DNA from 2 places in the Plantibacter sp. CFBP 8798 genome. Region 2 is predicted to be linked to the other one. Evidence: riboswitches for the same ligand, from Rfam matches in the RefSeq annotation. Region 2 holds a riboswitch; the other holds the start of a gene.
The links. Region 2 has a riboswitch for thiamine pyrophosphate ahead of IFU30_RS10175 (ECF transporter S component). Riboswitches for the same ligand answer to the same signal wherever they lie in the genome.
Positions count from the first base shown of each region.

Region 1: it holds a riboswitch for thiamine pyrophosphate, as region 2 does, so the genes downstream of both, thiM (hydroxyethylthiazole kinase) here and IFU30_RS10175 (ECF transporter S component) in region 2, are expected to answer to the same signal.

Region 1 covers NZ_JACYTS010000003.1:710,286-714,693, forward strand. The annotation lists gene IFU30_RS15895 (bifunctional hydroxymethylpyrimidine kinase/phosphomethylpyrimidine kinase) at 1-818, opposite strand, end outside; gene thiE (thiamine phosphate synthase) at 815-1,525, opposite strand; gene thiM (hydroxyethylthiazole kinase) at 1,522-2,373, opposite strand; TPP riboswitch at 2,365-2,465, opposite strand; gene IFU30_RS15910 (DUF1622 domain-containing protein) at 2,526-3,047, shown strand; gene IFU30_RS15915 (HAD family hydrolase) at 3,058-3,741, opposite strand; gene IFU30_RS15920 (CDP-alcohol phosphatidyltransferase family protein) at 3,822-4,408, opposite strand, start outside.
Region 2 covers NZ_JACYTS010000002.1:669,806-674,213, reverse strand. The annotation lists gene IFU30_RS10190 (acyltransferase family protein) at 1-378, opposite strand, end outside; gene dinB (DNA polymerase IV) at 461-1,759, shown strand; gene IFU30_RS10180 (hypothetical protein) at 1,769-2,098, shown strand; TPP riboswitch at 2,149-2,257, shown strand; gene IFU30_RS10175 (ECF transporter S component) at 2,294-2,923, shown strand; gene IFU30_RS10170 (ABC transporter ATP-binding protein) at 3,010-4,407, shown strand; gene IFU30_RS10165 (energy-coupling factor transporter transmembrane component T family protein) at 4,404-4,408, shown strand, end outside.

The DNA.
Region 1 (4,408 bases), on a different contig from region 2:
AGCCACGCCTTCGCCTCGCCGAGGGCCTCGGTCCAGGATCCCGAACGGGCGACGAGGGTGGCCATCGCGCTCGACAGGGAGCACCCGGTTCCGTGGGTGTTCCGCGTGTCGACTCGAAGACCGTCGAACTCGACGAGTGATCGGTCGTCGCCCAGACCACCGGTGGCGTCGACGAGCGCATCCGGGCACGCGGTCGTCCCCGTCAGGTGCCCGCCCTTCACGAGCACGATCACGCCCGCCTGCGCCGAGACCCGTTCCGCCTGGGCGAGTGCGTCGGCCCAGCTCGTCGCCACCGGCTCGTCCGCGAGGACGGCGAGCTCCGGCAGGTTCGGGGTCAGGAGGTCGACGTGTGGCAGGAGCGCGCGCATGGCCGCTTCGGCGTCGCGGTGGAGGAGGCGGTCCCCGCTCGTCGCGACCATCACCGGGTCGAGGACGACGGGTCCGGTCACGGTCTCCTGCAGCCAGGTCGACACGGTGTCGATGATCGCGACGTCGCCCAGCATCCCGATCTTGACCGCGTCGATCACCACGTCGTCCGCGACCGCGTCCAACTGCTCGCGGAGGAACCCGACGGGCGGGGTGTGCACGGATCGGACGCCCCGGGTGTTCTGCGCGACGAGCGCGGTGACGACCGCCATGCCGTATCCGCCGTTCGCGGCGATGCTCTTGAGGTCGGCCTGGATCCCGGCACCGCCGGTCGGGTCGGTCCCGGCGATGCTGAGCACCCGCGGTGTGTCCCGGACCGCGACAGGTCGTCGACCGCGCACCCGGTCCGAGCTCGACGACTCCGGCGTCGTCGTCTGCTCCGCGGCACTCATGCCGAGACCTCGGTCCAGGCGCTGCGGAACGCCCGGGCGGCGGCCGCCGGATCGTCGGCGGCGCAGATGGCGGAGACGACGGCGAGACCAGCGGCACCGGCAGCGTGGAGCTCGACCGTGTCCTCCAGTGACACCCCACCGATCGCGACGCACGGGAGCGGGGTCGCGGCGGCGATCGCGGCGAACCCCTCCATGCCCAGCGGCTCCGGGTGGTCCGGCTTGGTCGTCGTCGGGCGGATGACGCCGACACCGAGGTAGTCGACGGCCCCGGGAGGCAGCGCTGCGACCGCGTCGAGGTGCGCCGGGGTGTTCGCCGTCAGCCCCACGACGGCGGCCTGCCCCACGATGCGGCGCACGGCGTCGACCGGGAGATCGCTCTGACCCACGTGGACGCCGTGGACGACGGCACCGGCGGAACGGGCGGCGAGGAACACGTCCACCCGGTCGTCGACGAGGAGCAGCGCCCGCCCGGCGACGACCTCCGCCGCACGCACGGTCAGGTCGAACAGCTCTCGCGCCGATGCGGTCTTCTCCCGCAGCTGAACTGCGGTCACCCCGCCGTCGACAGCTCGGCGTACGACGTCGAGGACACCGCGATCCCCGCTGGCCGGAGCATCCGTGACGAGGTAGGTGGCGATACCGCGGCGCACGAGCTCGGCGTGCGAACGGGCCGCGAGGACCAGGTCCGCGGTGGTCGAGGCGCTCACGCGATCACCGCCAGGCTGCGGACGGTGTCGGCATCGAGGAGGTGGAGGCGGTCGAGGAAGGCGGGAGCGAAGGAGCCGGGTCCACGGCTCTCCGCGGCCGCCAGCTGCGCGGCGACCGTGTACGCGGTGGTCGCCGCGAGCGTCGTCAGCAGCCGGTCCTCGTCGAGTGACGCGAAGGCGGCGAGTACGGCACCGAGGGCACAGCCACCGCCCGTCACGAGGGTGAGCCAGGCATGTCCGTTCGAGCAGCGGACGATGCGCTCACCGTCGGTGATGACGTCTGTCGGCCCGGAGATCGCGACGACGGCACCCGAGGAGCGGGCGATCGCGGTGGCCGCCTCGATCGCGCTGTCGACCGAGTCGGTGCTGTCGACGCCGCGACCGCCGGCGCCCAGTCCGGCGAGCGCGATGATCTCGCTGGCGTTGCCGCGCACGATCGTCGGCCGGAGGGCGAGGAGTTCGGTGGCGAGCGCCGTGCGCACCGGCAGGAAGCCGACGGCGACGGGGTCGAGCACCCATGGAGTGCCGGCCTCGTTCGCGGCGGTGGCGGCCTCGACCATGGCCTCGCGCTGCTCAGCCTGCGGCGTCCCGAGGTTGAGGAGCACGCCGGAGGCGATGCGGGCGAACGGTCCGGCCTCGGTGGGGAGGTCGGTCATCGCCGGGGCGGCGCCGATGGCGAGCAGGACGTTCGCGGTGAAGTTCGTCACCACGGCGTTCGTGATCGATTGGACGAGCGGCGTGCGCTCGCGCAGGCGGTCGAGGAGGTCCCCGGACGCGCTCGCGAACTCGCCGACGGACGAGTCGTCGGTGGACGGGTGGGCAGACTGCTGCGGTGTGCGAATGCTCATTCGCGACATCCCTTCGCTCGGACTAACGAGATCAGGTTCGACGGGTGTGTTCTCAGCCGATCGTCGTGGGATCGGCACCCCGTGTCACTCGCGACCACCCTAGCGGGTCGGCCCGGCTTCCGGTCCAGCGGGCGGGCGAGGATGATGGAGGGATGGACTTCTTCGAGCTGGTTACCATCGTCTTCGAGGTCGCCGGTGTCGGGGCGATGGTCGTGGGCTTCGTGATCGCCGTCAGCCTCTCGGCCCGCCTGTGGTGGAGCACGCGCGACGGCGCACGGGCCTTCCGGATGCTGCGGGAGACGATCGGTTCGGTCATCCTGCTCGGGCTGGAGATCCTCGTGGCCGCCGACCTCGTGAAGACGGTCACGTCGACGCCCTCGCTGACCGACGCACTCGTCCTCGCGATCATCGTCGTCATCCGCACCCTGCTGAGCTTCTCGCTACAGATCGAGATCGAGGGCACCCTCCCCTGGAAGCGCCTGGCGACGACCGGCCCGCAGCTGTTCGACCGTGCCGTCAAGCGCGGCGGCGAACGCACCCGACGTCGCGCCGAGGAGCAGGACGCCTCGGCCCAGGACCTCGAGCCGTCCGACGCGGCACCGGCGCCGACCGTCACGACGCAGGCCGTCCCCGACGATGAGGACGGCTTCCCCGAGCTCCGCAGTCGCAGCTAGTGCTGTGCGGCTAGCGTGCCGCGGAGGTCGCCCAGGTGTCGCGGATGAGGTCGGGCAGCAGGCGCATGTCGTCGAAGACGTGGGTGCCGTCGCCGACGAGCCGCTCGGCGGGCGTCATGCCACCGGCGTAGGCGTACACCGTCATGCCGGCCGCGCGGGCAGCCAGGACGCCGACGACGCTGTCCTCGATGACCGCGCATCGCTCGGGGGCCGTGTCGAAGTCGGCGGCGGCGTGCAGGAAGAGGTCGGGTGCGGGCTTGCCGACGGCGACGTCGGTCGCGCTGAAGATGCGCCCGTCGAAGCGGTCGTGGATGCCCACCTGCCCGAGGTTGCGGACGACGTCGTGCAGCATCCCGTTCGAGGCGACGCACAGCGGCACCCCGGTCGCAGCGATACCGTCGAGCGCGTCGACGACCCCGTCGACCGCCTCGAGCTCACGTTCGCAGATGCCGCGGAACATATCACTCCAGCGCTGGATCCAGTCGGCCTCGAGCGGCTTCCCGAGCCGCTGCTCGACGAGCGTCGCGTAGGTCTCGAGCGAGGCGCCGACGAAGAGCTCCCGCACCTCGGCCTCGGTGTAGTCGCCGCCGACCTCGTTGAGCAGCTGGAGGTTCACCCGGACGGAGATGCGTTCCGTGTCGACGAGCGTCCCGTCGCAGTCGAAGATGACGAGGTCCGGATAGTCGACTGGCATGCTCCGAGCCTAAACGACACCGCCTGCGCCGTGGCCGTGTGCCCTCCGGCGGCGACCTCCGACGACGGTCGGCGTCATGGTCAGCGGGCCGCGCGGACGCCCTGTCGCTGCCAGGTGACGACCATGCGTCGCGCATACTGGGTCGCCGCGACGAAGTGGCCGAGGAGTCCGAGGAGGATCGCGACGAAGCCGACCCCGCCGAAGACCCGGTAGAGCGCCGACGCAGGATCCCCGCCGCCGAGCGCGAGGCCGATGAGCAGCGCGAAGAAGCCGACGAAGAGGAACACCGTCCGGATCTTGCCGGCGATGCTCACCGGCACCTCCGGCGTCCCGCGGAACGCGACGACGGCGACGAACGCGAGCAGGAGGTCGGGGACGATCATGACCACGAACACCTGCCACGGGATGATCTGCGCGATGGCGAACGATGCGGCGACCACGACCACGGTCAGGCGGTCGGCGACCCCGTCGAGCCAGGTGCCGAGCGCTGAGACCGTGCCCATGCGGCGCGCGATCTGTCCGTCGGCGACGTCGCTCAGGAACACCACCGCACCGACGACGAGCGCAGCCCAGTAGGAGCCGGTGATCACGAGGGCGGCGAACACCGGGAGCAGGACGATACGTCCCGCCGTGATCGCGTTCGGCAGGTTCTTCCAGTCGTCGTCGG
Region 2 (4,408 bases):
CCACAGCCCCGCGGCGAGGAAGAGCAGGACCGGGATCGTCGGCAGGGCGAGTCGGAACACCCGGGACCGGAGGAAGTCGCTGGTCCCGCCACCACGTCGGACGGTGCTGCGCCAGCCGGTGATCGTCGCGAAGCCGCCAACGATGAAGAACAGCGGCATGATCTGGCCGAACCAGGTACCCGTGTCGAACCACGACTGCTGCTCGAGCGCTCGGGAGATGCCGATCGTGCCGTCCGGCTCGACGGCCACCGCGACCATCAGGAGGTGGACGATGACGACCGTCACGACGCACGCGACGCGCACGAGGTCGAGGGCGAGGTCCCGCCCGGAGAGGTCTGGGACCGCCGGGGCCGACCCGGTCCGCGTTCGCGTGCTCATCGCCGGACAGCCTAGCGTCGCCGGGCCCTCCCGCCTCGGCCCTTGTGGAGAGCGTGTCGGAGGCGACTGAGACAATGGAGGCATGAGTCGGCAGGATGGAGCGTCGCGTCGCGTCTCGGCGCACGATGCCGACGACAGCGGTACCCCCATCCTCCACGTCGACATGGACGCGTTCTTTGTCTCGGTCGAGCTCTTGGAACGGCCCGAGCTGCGCGGTCTGCCGATCATCGTGGGGAACAAGGAGGGGCGGTCGGTCGTCACCTCCGCCAGTTACGAGGCTCGCCGGTACGGCGTGCGAGCGGCGATGCCGGTGTCCCAGGCGATGCGCCTCTGTCCGAGCGCCGTCGTGTTGCCACCCCACCACGGCAGGTACCGCGAGTACTCCGACCGGGTGATGGAGGTCTTCGAGTCGGTCACGCCGCTCGTCGAGCCGCTGAGCATCGACGAGGCCTTCCTCGACGTGTCCGGCGCGGTCCGGTTGCTCGGGAGCCCACGGACGATCGCCGCGCTCGTGAAGCAACGGGTCCTCGACGCGACCGGTCTGCCGTGCTCGGTCGGCTTGGCATCGACGAAGTACGTCGCGAAGCTCGCCTCCGGCCTGTCGAAGCCCGACGGCCTGCTGGTCGTGCCCGCCGACGAGACCCTGGCGTTCCTCCACCCGTTGCCGGTCGGCGCGCTGTGGGGTGTCGGTGGTCGGACGGAGGAGCAGCTGACGAACCGGGGCATCCGGACCATCGGTCAGCTCGCCTCCACCCCGCTGTCGATGCTCCAGCGCGCGGTCGGTGAGGCCTCCGGTCGCCGACTCCTCGAGCTCGCGAACGGGATCGATCCGCGCGGCATCGAGCTGGCACGACGCGAGAAGAGCGTCAGCCACGAGGTGACCTTCCCGACGGACGTCTCCGACCCGACCATCCTCAAGCGCGAGCTGCTGAACCTCGCCGGTCTCGTCGCGATCCGGCTCCGGAAGGGCGGCTACGCCGGCCGGACGATCAGCATCCGTGTCCGCTATGCGGACTTCAGCGTCATCACCCGGTCGCGCACCATCGGCGAGGCCACGAACGTCGGGCGTCGGGTCTACGACGAGGCGGCGTCGCTGTTCGACGACCTCGATCGCGGCGGACGCCTCGTGCGCCTCGTCGGGGTGAAGGTGGACCAGCTCGTCCCCGCCGATGAGGCCGGTGCCGGGCTCTGGGACCCGGACGAGGAGTGGCGTGAAGCCGAGCAGACGATCGACCGGGTCGCGAGCCGGTTCGGCGATCTCGCGATCGCTCCCGCCTCCCTCCTCGGCAAGCCGAGGCGTCGCGGACTCGGCAGTCGCGGAGACTCGCAGGGTGCTGGGAGCACGGATCAACCCCTTGGACCGGTGGATACCGAGCGGTAGCCTCGCGGTATGACGAATCTCGTGGAGAAGCTGGCAGAACAGGCGAAGGGGCTCGGCGTGTCCGCAGCCTACGGGGAGCAGCAGGACGTCGACGGCACGAAGCTCGTGCCCGTCGCGCTGACGTACTACGGCTTCGGCGGCGGCTCCGAGGGCGACGGCGACGACGCCCCGAGCGGCGGTGGCGGTGGCGGCGTCTCGATCCCGGTCGGTGCCTACATCAAGACCGACGAGGGTCTCCGTTTCGACCCGAACCTCATCTCGCTCATCGCCGTCGCGATCCCGTTCATCTGGGTGAGCGGCAAGGCACTGGCCGGCCTCATCAAGGCCCTCAAGAAGTAGCCCTCCCCGTCGAACCCCTGTCGTGCGACTGCGTACGGCAGGGGTTAGACTCGTGCCACCACGGGAGTCCGGTGAACCGGGCTGAGAGGAAGGTATTCGCCTTCGACCGTCGAACCTGATCTGGATCATGCCAGCGCAGGGAGACCATTTCTCGCTATCCCGTGCTCTTTTCCGTCTACAGGAAGGGCACGTATCGTGTCAGCATCGACCAAGATCTCACCCTCTGAACGCGCTGCGTCGCGGACCTTGCGCTGGAGGGTCGTCGACATCGTCGTGGTCGCCGTGCTCGGCGTCGCGACCGGCCTCATCTTCTGGGCGTGGAACACGCTCGGATCACTCTGGTACGCGGGTGCCAGCGCCGTCACGCCCGGTTTCGGCGGGATCGCCGTCGGGATCTGGCTCCTCGGCGGGGTGCTCGGCGGACTCATCATCCGGAAGCCCGGCGCAGCACTCCTCGTCGAGACCATCGGTGCGATCGTCTCCGCCCTCATCGGCAACGCATGGGGCGTCACGACGGTGTACTCCGGCCTCGCTCAGGGCCTCGGTGCTGAGCTGGTGTTCGCGGCGCTCGCGTACAAGCGCTTCGGCCTCGTTCCGGCGATCCTCGCCGGCGCCGGCGCCGGGGCCGGCGCGTGGCTCCTCGAGCTCGTGATGTCGGGCAACCTCGAGAAGGGTGTCGAGTTCAACGCGATCTACCTCGGTTCGCTGCTCGTCTCGGGCGCGATCCTCGCCGGTGTCGTCGGCTGGGCACTCGTCAGGGCACTCGCGTCGACCGGAGCGCTCAGTCGGTTCGCGTCGGGGCGGGACGCTCGGCGCGAGGTCTGATCGTGCCGGGAGCGGCTGGGACCGGTCCGGCGCGCGTCGTCGCGCGGGACTGGGGGTGGCGTCATGCCGGTCGGAAGGCCTGGGCGGTGCGCGACCTCGACCTCGTGATCGAACCGGGCGAGCGGGTCCTCCTCCTGGGGGCGTCCGGTGCCGGCAAGTCGACGCTGATCCACGCACTGGCCGGCGTCCTCGGCGGTGCGGACGAGGGGGAGTCCCACGGCTCGCTCCTCGTGGACGGCGTTCCGCCTGAACGAGCGAGGGGTCGCATCGGGCTCGTGCTGCAGGATCCCGATTCGCAGGTGATCCTGTCCAAGGTCGGCGACGACGTCGCCTTCGGCTGCGAGAACCTCGGCGTCGAGCGCGAGGAGATCTGGCGCCGCGTCGACGCCTCGCTGGAGGCCGTCGGACTGGACCTGCCGCTGGACCACTCGACCTCGGCGCTGTCCGGGGGTCAGAAACAGCGGCTGGCCCTCGCCGGCGTACTCGCCATGCACCCCTCGCTCCTCCTGCTCGACGAACCGACCGCGAACCTCGACCCGGCCGGGGTGGCCGAGGTGCGGGACGCCGTCGCTCGGCTGGTCGATGACGGTTCGTCCACCCTGGTCGTCATCGAACACCGCGTCGACGTCTGGCGCGAGCTGATGACCAGGGTCGTCGTGCTCGACGCCGACGGCGGTGTCCTCGCCGACGGGCCACCCGACCTCGTCCTCGACGACGTCGGGCAGCGCCTGGCCGATGCGGGTGTCTGGGTGCCGGGCATCCCGCTGGGGTTGGCCCCTCGTCCGGTGTCCGGCCCATCAGCGGCGGTCATCACGACCGACGACCTGGCGATCGGTCGAACGCGGAAGCAGCCGGTGCAGGAGCACCTGGGGCTCGCGGTGCCCGAGGGCGCGGCGACCGTCATCGTCGGCCCCAACGGCGCGGGGAAGTCCACGCTCGCGCTCACGCTGGCGGGACTGCTGCCGGAGATCACGGGGACGGTGACCGCCGCTCCGCAGCTCGCCGGCAGGCTGGGATCCCGGCCGATCCGCTGGAAGTCCACCGAGTTGCTCACACGCATCGGGACGGTCTTTCAGGATCCCGAGCACCAGTTCGTCTCATCGACCGTGCGGAACGAGCTCGGTGTCGGCCTGCAGGCCCTCCGCTGGTCCCGGACCGCCATCGACGAGCGGGTCTCCGAGATCCTCGAGGCGCTCGGTCTCGGTCGTCTTGCCGAGGCGAACCCGTTCAGCCTCTCGGGCGGTCAGAAGCGCCGGTTGTCGGTGGCCACCGTCCTCGCCGCCCGGCCGGCGGTCATGGTCCTCGACGAACCGACGTTCGGGCAGGATCGACGCACGTGGTTGTCACTCGTCCGCCTGCTGCAGCACGAGCTCGAGCGCGGCGCGACGATCCTCTCCGTCACGCATGACGCGGGGGTCGTCGAACATCTGGGCGACCATCGCATCCTCCTCGAACCGCTGGAACTCGGGAGGCGGGCCGCATGAC